2 regions of the Paenibacillus sp. FA6 genome follow, and region 1 is predicted to be linked to the other one. Evidence: riboswitches for the same ligand, from Rfam matches in the RefSeq annotation. Region 1 holds a riboswitch; the other holds the start of a gene.
What was found. Region 1 has a riboswitch for FMN ahead of ribD (bifunctional diaminohydroxyphosphoribosylaminopyrimidine deaminase/5-amino-6-(5-phosphoribosylamino)uracil reductase RibD). Riboswitches for the same ligand answer to the same signal wherever they lie in the genome.
Positions count from the first base shown of each region.

Region 2: another riboswitch for FMN. It lies ahead of ACP8HI_RS02200 (DMT family transporter); the one in region 1 lies ahead of ribD (bifunctional diaminohydroxyphosphoribosylaminopyrimidine deaminase/5-amino-6-(5-phosphoribosylamino)uracil reductase RibD).

Region 1 covers NZ_CP188820.1:2,571,443-2,575,877, forward strand. The annotation lists gene ACP8HI_RS12095 (bifunctional 3,4-dihydroxy-2-butanone-4-phosphate synthase/GTP cyclohydrolase II) at 1-571, opposite strand, end outside; gene ACP8HI_RS12100 (riboflavin synthase) at 590-1,255, opposite strand; gene ribD (bifunctional diaminohydroxyphosphoribosylaminopyrimidine deaminase/5-amino-6-(5-phosphoribosylamino)uracil reductase RibD) at 1,279-2,379, opposite strand; FMN riboswitch at 2,657-2,829, opposite strand; gene ACP8HI_RS12110 (response regulator transcription factor) at 2,992-4,435, opposite strand, start outside.
Region 2 covers NZ_CP188820.1:486,185-490,619, forward strand. The annotation lists gene hflX (GTPase HflX) at 1-978, shown strand, start outside; gene ACP8HI_RS02195 (S-layer homology domain-containing protein) at 1,072-2,103, opposite strand; FMN riboswitch at 2,306-2,459, shown strand; gene ACP8HI_RS02200 (DMT family transporter) at 2,687-3,646, shown strand; rRNA gene ACP8HI_RS02205 (16S ribosomal RNA) at 4,034-4,435, shown strand, end outside.

The DNA.
Region 1 (4,435 bases):
TCAAGTCCTGTTCACGAGCGATCGTAACCAGATCTGGCAGTCTTGCCATCGTACCATCTTCCTTAATAATCTCGCAGATGACAGCTGCGGGATATGAGCCACACATACGAGCCAAATCTACTGCTGCCTCCGTATGGCCTGCACGACGAAGAATACCACCCTTTTTAGCGATCAATGGGAACATATGTCCCGGTCTGCGGAAATCTTCTCTAGTTGCATTGGGGTCCATGATTGCCTTCACCGTTAATGAACGCTCATTAGCAGATATTCCCGTTGTAGTATCTTTATGGTCAATAGATACCGTAAAAGCAGTACCATGGTTATCCGTATTGTGTTCAACCATCGGTCTCAAATCCAATTCATCGGCACGTTCTTGAGTGATAGGCAAGCATACCAATCCACGGCCCTGACTAATCATGAAATTGATTACTTCCGGGGTTGCCTTTTCAGCGAGGGCAATGAAATCCCCTTCATTCTCACGGTCTTCATCATCTACGACGATAATGACCTTTCCACGCATCAGATCATATATGGCTTCTTCAATTGGATCAAAAATAATATCATTCTCCATCATCATTTCCTCCTAAAATTACACAAATCCATTTCGAGCTAAGGATTCCATGTTTATTCCTGCGTGTTCACTCTCATCTTGCTGTCCTGAAGATTTATAATGAAGCAAATGATCCACGTATTTACCAAGCACATCACATTCAATATTCACAGTATCACCAGCACGCTTATGATGCAGAACGGTCTGAGCCAACGTGTGCGGAATGATCGATACCTGAAATGTATTTCCACTCGTATGGATAACCGTGAGACTAATGCCATCAAGCGTTATCGAACCCTTAGGGATAATAAATTTAAGAATATTTGAACTTGCTGGTGTAATCTCATACACAACTGCATTCTGATTCTTGGTCACATGATGAATTGTCCCAATACCATCAACATGCCCCTGAACGATATGTCCACCAAAGCGTCCATTAGCTATCATCGCACGCTCTAAATTCACCTTGCTTCCCATCTGGAGATCTTTCAGGTTACTATTACGATATGTTTCAGGCATAACATCTACGGCAAATGATTGACTATCAATAGATGTTGCTGTAAGACATACCCCATTCACAGATACACTATCTCCGATCTTCAAATCGTCCATAATGATGGAAGCCGTAATATGCAGTACCATTGCTTCTCCACTTCGCGTAATTCCTCGAAGCGTACCTATCTCCTCAACTAACCCCGTAAACATGATATAACCTCCTTTCCAACAGATTAGGACCACACGGGTATGCCACTAATACACAGATTATCTCCCAGTTGCTCCACTTCCATTGATTCTAATCTAACAGCATCCTTCATCGATTCGCTTCCCTCAAAAGAGAAACTACTAGGGGAGTTCAAGCCTCCTACAATTTTGGGCGCTAAATAAAGTATAATTCGATCAACTAATTTAGCCTCTAGCATGGCACCATTCAAGGTTCCTCCTCCTTCAAGAAGAATTGAAGCTATCTGCATTGCACCAAGTTCCGCCATGGCTATAGATAGATCTACTCGCGGACCTTCACCACAAACAAGTACAATAACACCCGCTTGCTTAAGACGTTCTGCCTTCACAACATCCATCTGCTCTGTAGTTAATATGATACTTTGTGCTAATCCATCGTTTACAATATTAGATTCCAATGGCGTGCGTAACTGTGAATCTACAATAATACGTATCGGATTCAACCCTCCCGTTGCCAGGCGTGTTGTCAAATGTGGATTGTCCATTATAACCGTCTCTACCCCAACCATGATGCCTTGATGACGATGACGGAGTGTATGTACCTGTTCACGCGAAGCTTCGTTGGAAATCCATTTGCTATCTCCTGTTTTGGAGGCAATCCTACCGTCCAACGTGCTAGCAGTCTTCAAGGTAACGAATGGAATCCTTGTTGTAATATATTTAATGAATTTCTCATTTAGTTTCAATGCTCGATCTTGAAGTAATCCGACTTCAACCTCAATCCCTTGCTCACGCAGCATAGCGATCCCTTTGCCAGCCACCTGTGCATTTGGGTCTTGAGTAGCTACCACGACGCGTCGGACACCATCTCGAATCAAACGCTCACTACAGGGCGGTGTTGCTCCATAATGGCTACAAGGTTCCAGGGTAACATAGACGGTACTCCCTAATGCCTTCTCGCCAGCCATATTCAATGCATGGACCTCTGCATGTGGGGTTCCCAGCTCCAAATGCGTTCCTAAACCAGCCAGGACCCCGTCCTTTACGACGACGCAACCTACGACAGGATTAATACGAGTCTGTCCTTGAGCTCGTTCTGCCATATCTAGTGCGAGCGACATGTAGAACTCATCATTCATAATTTCCACTGTATACTTCACCCCATCCTTCTATACACCATGCTGACATAGATGAATTGCAAAAAATCAAAAATACCCCGCAACAGATGATATCCATTCATCCGATACAGGGCTTGGTTATGAGAGTAATGTAGAGTACACAAAAATAAAGCAACGGAATCATTCAACAAATAATCCACACATGACAAATAACATCATTGTGTATATATTGTGAAATCAGTCACGTACATCGGTGCCTTATTTATTATGTTACCGTACGCGATCACTTAAGTGAATTGCGCAAGTTGCTCTCCTTCTCCCATCCAGACTATACTGTCGGTCCTAGATTCACACTAGGTCAACCATATGCTACGTACATCAGCGTATGGGTCACGGACTAAGCCATATCATATTCATTGGTATGAATTATAATAAGGCAACACCGCCGGTAGGGAATTTCACCCAACCCCGAAGGATAAATCAATATGAAATTGTATTTATGTACGAATTTTACCATCAACAAAATAAAAATACAAGAGTATCACTATATTTATTATAGCAAGTTACAATTGAACCGCAAAGTGAAATGACATTCTTGATCCCGTTTCAAACCTTTCATCACGCTGTTGTAATACTGTATCTTCACTTCCCTCGATACCCTTGCGGTGTCATTCCTTCCTGCTTCTTGAATACTTTGCTGAAATATTTGACGTCCCGGAAGCCGACCATTTCTGAGATTTGTGAGATTTTGAAATGCGGATTCTCTAATAGTAGCTTGGCCTTATCAATCCGATACTTAGCGATATAGTCTGAGAAGTTGATGCCCTGCTCCTGCTTGAATTTACGTGAAATGTATTCACGGCTAACTGAGAAGTGTCGCGCAACCTCCTGTAAGGATAGGTCGGACATGTAGTGTTTCTCGATGTACTTAACGATCTGGCTCATCGTCTTAAACTCGCTACCTTGCCAAGAAAGCAACTCTTGAGACAGGCGTAGCATGAAGTCGTACGACCAATCGCGCCAGGCAAACAGGGAGAAGGAGTAACCGTTCGTGAAGGGCGCAGGATGTAGCACATCGGAGCTCTCGAACGCAGTAATAGCATTCTCTGCATCATCACCGACATTCTCACGGAGCAGTTGAGAACGAAACAGTAGCGCATCAGCTTTCCATAAGGATAACATTTCCGGGGTAACGATACCGCTGCGGCTTAACTCTTCGATCCAGCGTTTGGAGGTCGCTTGCAACTGCACGGGTTGCCCACTCATCACAGACGTCTTCCAATCATCGCTCATATTCGAAAACGAGCCTTTAGAGGGAGTAATGTCTGTATTATTACTGTGCACATAATCCTCAGGCTTCAATAGATTGCGGTGGCGTAGCGCTGCATCCGCCTCTTCGTATTGAATGGGAAGGCTCTGTGGTAGCAGGCCTGCATTGCCTACCCCCCAATGTACTCGGCGCTGCAAAGTATAGTAAATCCCTTGATTGATGTCTACGATAAGCTCAGTGGCGGCCTCGGAATTCTCCCATAAAATGATGGCAATCTCAGCCGGAGCACCCCAATAACGAAAGGCGACACCCCGCTTCCCATTCTTCATAAATTCATTACAGATGTTCACGATAGCATAGTGTAGGAGATCGCTATCATTGCCGAATCGCTTAAATAAAGGACCATCTCCTGTATCCATTTGTAGCAGCATGAGACGCCCTGAAACTACACTTTCCGGCACGACTCCCTCCAGACGCAATCTACGGAGTGATGCCTCAGCAGTTATAGGCTCATCAATCAAGGAAGAGAGCAGGCGCTCACCGTAAATTGGTTTGAACTCATTCAGCTGTATATTTTGCTGCTGCTGGGTATTACGCCCCTGCTCCTCCTGATTCCAGCTCGTGACTGCTTTGGAAACCGCCGCATTGATCGCTTCCGGATCTATCGGCTTAAGGATATAATCAATTCCGCCGTGGCGAACGGTATGCCTAACGAAATCAAAATCATCATGCCCACTGACAACAATGAACTTGACACTCACGGCAAATTCGCTTACCCACGCCATTAGCTCTAGACCATTTCCCGCCTCCATCATC
Region 2 (4,435 bases), 2.1 Mb from region 1:
CAATGTAAGGTGATTGATCGGACTATTCTAATCCTAGATATATTTGAGAAGCGGGCAAAGACAAGGGAAGCTCAACTTCAAGTGGAGGTAGCCCAACTGCAGTATATGCTTCCTAGATTAATCGGTTTGCGTGAATCCTTGGGCCGGCAAGGTGGAGGTGTTGGTACCAAGAATAAAGGTGTTGGGGAGACGAAGCTTGAGCTTGATCGTCGTAGAATAGAGGATAAAATCAGCGCTTTGAACAAAGAACTGGAGACACTCGTATCTCAACGCCAAACCCAACGCAAGCAGCGCCAAAGAAATAAGCTTCCAGTCGTATCACTAGTTGGCTACACAAACGCAGGGAAATCAACGATCATGAATGCTTTGGTAGAGTCGTTCAGTCCATCCGGTAACAAGTTGGTGTTTGAGAAGGATATGTTGTTCGCGACACTGGAAACCTCGGTTCGTAATATACATCTCGAAGATAATAAGTCCTTTCTACTGACAGACACGGTCGGATTTGTAAGTAAACTTCCTCATCATCTTATCAAGGCGTTTCGATCTACGCTTGAAGAAGTGGCAGAAGCCGATCTGTTGATTCATGTGATTGATTATTCTAACGCTAAGTATGAGCAGTTGATGAATATTACAGAACATACATTAGAAGAGATCGGTATTACAAATATTGAAACGATCCTTGCGTACAATAAATGTGATGTGGTCGATTGTGAAATTCCAGTAGTAGATGGTGATAGTATTTACCTTGCGGCGAAGCCGAGAGTGGGTATATCCGAACTTGTGGACTTGATTAGATCACATATCTTTAAAGATTATATACAGTGTGTGATGCTGATTCCTTTTGATCAAGGGCAAGTGGTTTCCTATTTAAATGAACATGCACATGTGATCTCTACTGAATATGATCATGAGGGTACACGATTGACACTCGAATGCAGAGCGATGGATGTTGAGAAGTATCGTGAGTACGTAGTCTGAATTGATGCAGGACGAATGGAATAATATTTAAACATAGAAAACAAGGCTCCCTGGAATCTTCTAGGGGAGCCTTGTTTTCTATTGAAGCTTTATTTACTTCGCGATGAGATCCTCAGGATTAGAGGGTGTATTTGACGTGTTCGGTGCTTCTCCGAAAGGAAGCATTAATGAGGAAGGATCGGACTGATCAATAGAAGTTGCTTCGTATTGTGCCACTGCCTTATATTTCGCAGATAAGTAAGTGACAGCCGTAGATTTAGAAATAACCTGAGTATACATAAGGTCAGGGTCTGGATTATTAATAACATAGTACACGGTTGCTGTTAGATCAGGGCCAAATTCTATTCGTTCAATGGAGGCCGAGTATCCTGGATTAGGAAGATCATGCACTGTGAGCGATACCTTGTTCACGTCCTGGGTTACTTTCTCAATAGAAATGCTGGTCTTGTAGGTCTTTTTAGGCGCAATGACTTTTTGCTCGGGTACAATTTTTTTAGCAAATTCAGATGAATTATAAATCATGATAGCTGCTTCAGAGCGAGTTATTCCATCGTTTGGCCGGAAACCATTATTTTCGCTTAAAGTAATAATCCCCGTATTAAGTAGCGTCTGTAGGCTGTTCGAAACTTCTGATGAAAGATTCTCCCCATCTGAGATATGGACGTACATTAAAGTTACTGGAAAGTTACCTTTCGTCAAAAGAGATTGGTTAACTAAGTGTGCAAATTGTGCTCGAGTTATTGTGTCGCTAGGATTAACTGTCTTATCTACAGCAAGGCCATTGTCATGAGCAATAAGGAATGCCTTGGCATACCATGCGTCATCAGCTACTTTGTCGAAGTGGTCACTTGCCTTAGATGGATGGTTATCCAACTGTAAGTTGAAGGCGTTGATTAGGAACTGAAGTCCCTGAGCATATGTGACCTTGGACTTGGGAGCGAATAGTTCAGTACTAATACCATTAATGATATTTGAATTTCTTAGAGAATTGATTTTTGCTTCAGCCGGATCACCTGACAGATCGGAGAAAGCAAGTGCTGAACTACCAAGTGATAGCGATGTTGCCAGGACACTACAAATGATAGCTAACTTTGTAACATTGAATTTAGATTTTTGTTTATTCATTTTATATCACCTCTACTTATATAGATGGAGAATACTTGTAAAAGGTTGCAGTGTGGCGTCAACTTTTTTTATTCTATTGAAAATGCATGCTAGAGGTAATGGATTCATGAAATGTAAGAATAAAGTAGTTTGCAGAAATAAATCATTGACTAATCTCATTGTGAGTATTTTAATAGAGGATATAGCATTTTACAAATTGAATATGGATCTTCGGGGTAGGTGAAATTCCTAACCGGCGGTGAGAGTTCCTGTTTATGATGAACTTCTAGCCCGCGACTCGTCATCATGAAGATGGTGGCGACTGACTTGGTGTGATTCCAAGGCCGACGGTAAAGTCCGGATGGGAGAAGATCAAGCAAATGCATGACGTGTTTTTTGAAAATATAAGAAAGTATAAGTTTCACTTGATACTCTATTCCTTATATTTCCGCTGAAACGGGTGCCGTCTTTGAAAAAGGACGGCATAGCCGTTTCTACTTGTGCGCACAAGCTTATTTGATCAGCCCCCGTAAATGTCGATAACTATCGAATGCGGGGGTTTTCTTTTGTAAGACCCCATATTCAGAGTAAGGGGACAGAGAGAGTGGACAATGTAGTGGAGAGTGTGAAGCCTGTTGCATCTGTAAGAGAAAAGCCTTCAAAGAGTGGGTTTTGGCTAGTAGTATTGGGAGCAGCTCTATGGGGAGTGGATCCTCTATTTCGAATTATTTTATTAGATTCACTTACTTCAACCCAGATTGTATTGCTTGAACATATGATTATTGTTGTGTTTGTTGCTCCGGTGCTATGGAAGAATCGCTACGAACTCCGTGGATTACGGATGAGACATGTTGTGGCGCTTCTGTTTATATCTTGGGGCGGTTCAGCCATTGCGACGATACTGTTTACTATGGGATTGGCTAATGGGAACATTAATGCTGTACTGTTGCTTCAAAAGCTTCAACCGTTGTTTGCCATTATCTTGGCGAGAATACTATTGAAAGAACGACTTCCAAAGAATTTCTCCAAACTGTTTCTTTTAGCGATAATCGGTACTTATTTGCTCACATTTGGATTTGCAGTACCAGTAGGTCATTGGAATGATTTTGTTAAAGTAGGTAGCTTGTTTTCGCTAGGCGCTGCTGCTCTATGGGGCGGATCGACTGTGATGGGGCGTTTAATGGTTGGCCAGATGAAGTATGAGACTGTCACTTCCTTAAGGTTCATACTGGCATTGCCTTTGCTACTCTTTATTACTTGGGGTGAAGGAGGAGTGTGGAGTTTACCAATCGGATCGACTGCTATGGTATGGGTATCTTTGAATCTGGTGGGTCAAGCTCTATTACCTGGTCTGCTCAGTCTCCTGGTTTACTATAAGGGGTTAACGACTACGAAAGCGTCGGTTGCGACATTGGCAGAGTTAAGTTTCCCGATGGTAGGCGTGCTGATTAATTGGATTGCATTCCGAGAGGTGATCACGCAACCACAACTGATTGGTTTTATTCTGATCTGGGTAGCTCTGTTTGCAATCTCTAGACAAGATGGTGAGACGACGCTTGTTTAACGACTAAACCATATCTCTTTGCAACCATAGAAACTGTGGGGCAGAGAGATTGTTTTGTTTATATTGAATCTTTAAATTGTAAAAAAATATGACTTGCGCTGATAGAGGATGGCATGTTATATTATAAATCCGGTCAGCGAGAAAATAAAAAATGTCTAACAAAGACATTAAAAAAAGACTTGCATTATTAAACCGGATGCGATATGATATAAAAGTTGTCACCGAGACACACTGGTGATTAACGAAAGAGAAATTGATCTTTGAAAACTGAACAACGAGTGAGTGGTTTTCACGAAAGTGAGAACAAACAAATGAGAAATCATTTGGATTGAGAATGAATAATTCTCGTCAGTATGTTTCATAATGAGCATAATCGCTCTTTTCATTAACTTGGAGAGTTTGATCCTGGCTCAGGACGAACGCTGGCGGCGTGCCTAATACATGCAAGTCGAGCGGAGATTTCAGAAGTGCTTGCACTTCTGAGATTTCAGCGGCGGACGGGTGAGTAACACGTAGGTAACCTGCCTGTAAGACTGGGATAACTATCGGAAACGGTAGCTAATACCGGATAACTTATTTCTTCACATGAAGAGATACTGAAAGGCGGAGTAATCTGCCACTTATAGATGGACCTGCGGCGCATTAGCTAGTTGGTGAGGTAATGGCTCACCAAGGCGACGATGCGTAGCCGACCTGAGAGGGTGAACGGCCACACTGGGACTGAGACACGGCCCAGACTCCTACGGGAGGCAGCAGTAGGGAATCTTCCGCAATGGACGAAAGTCTGAC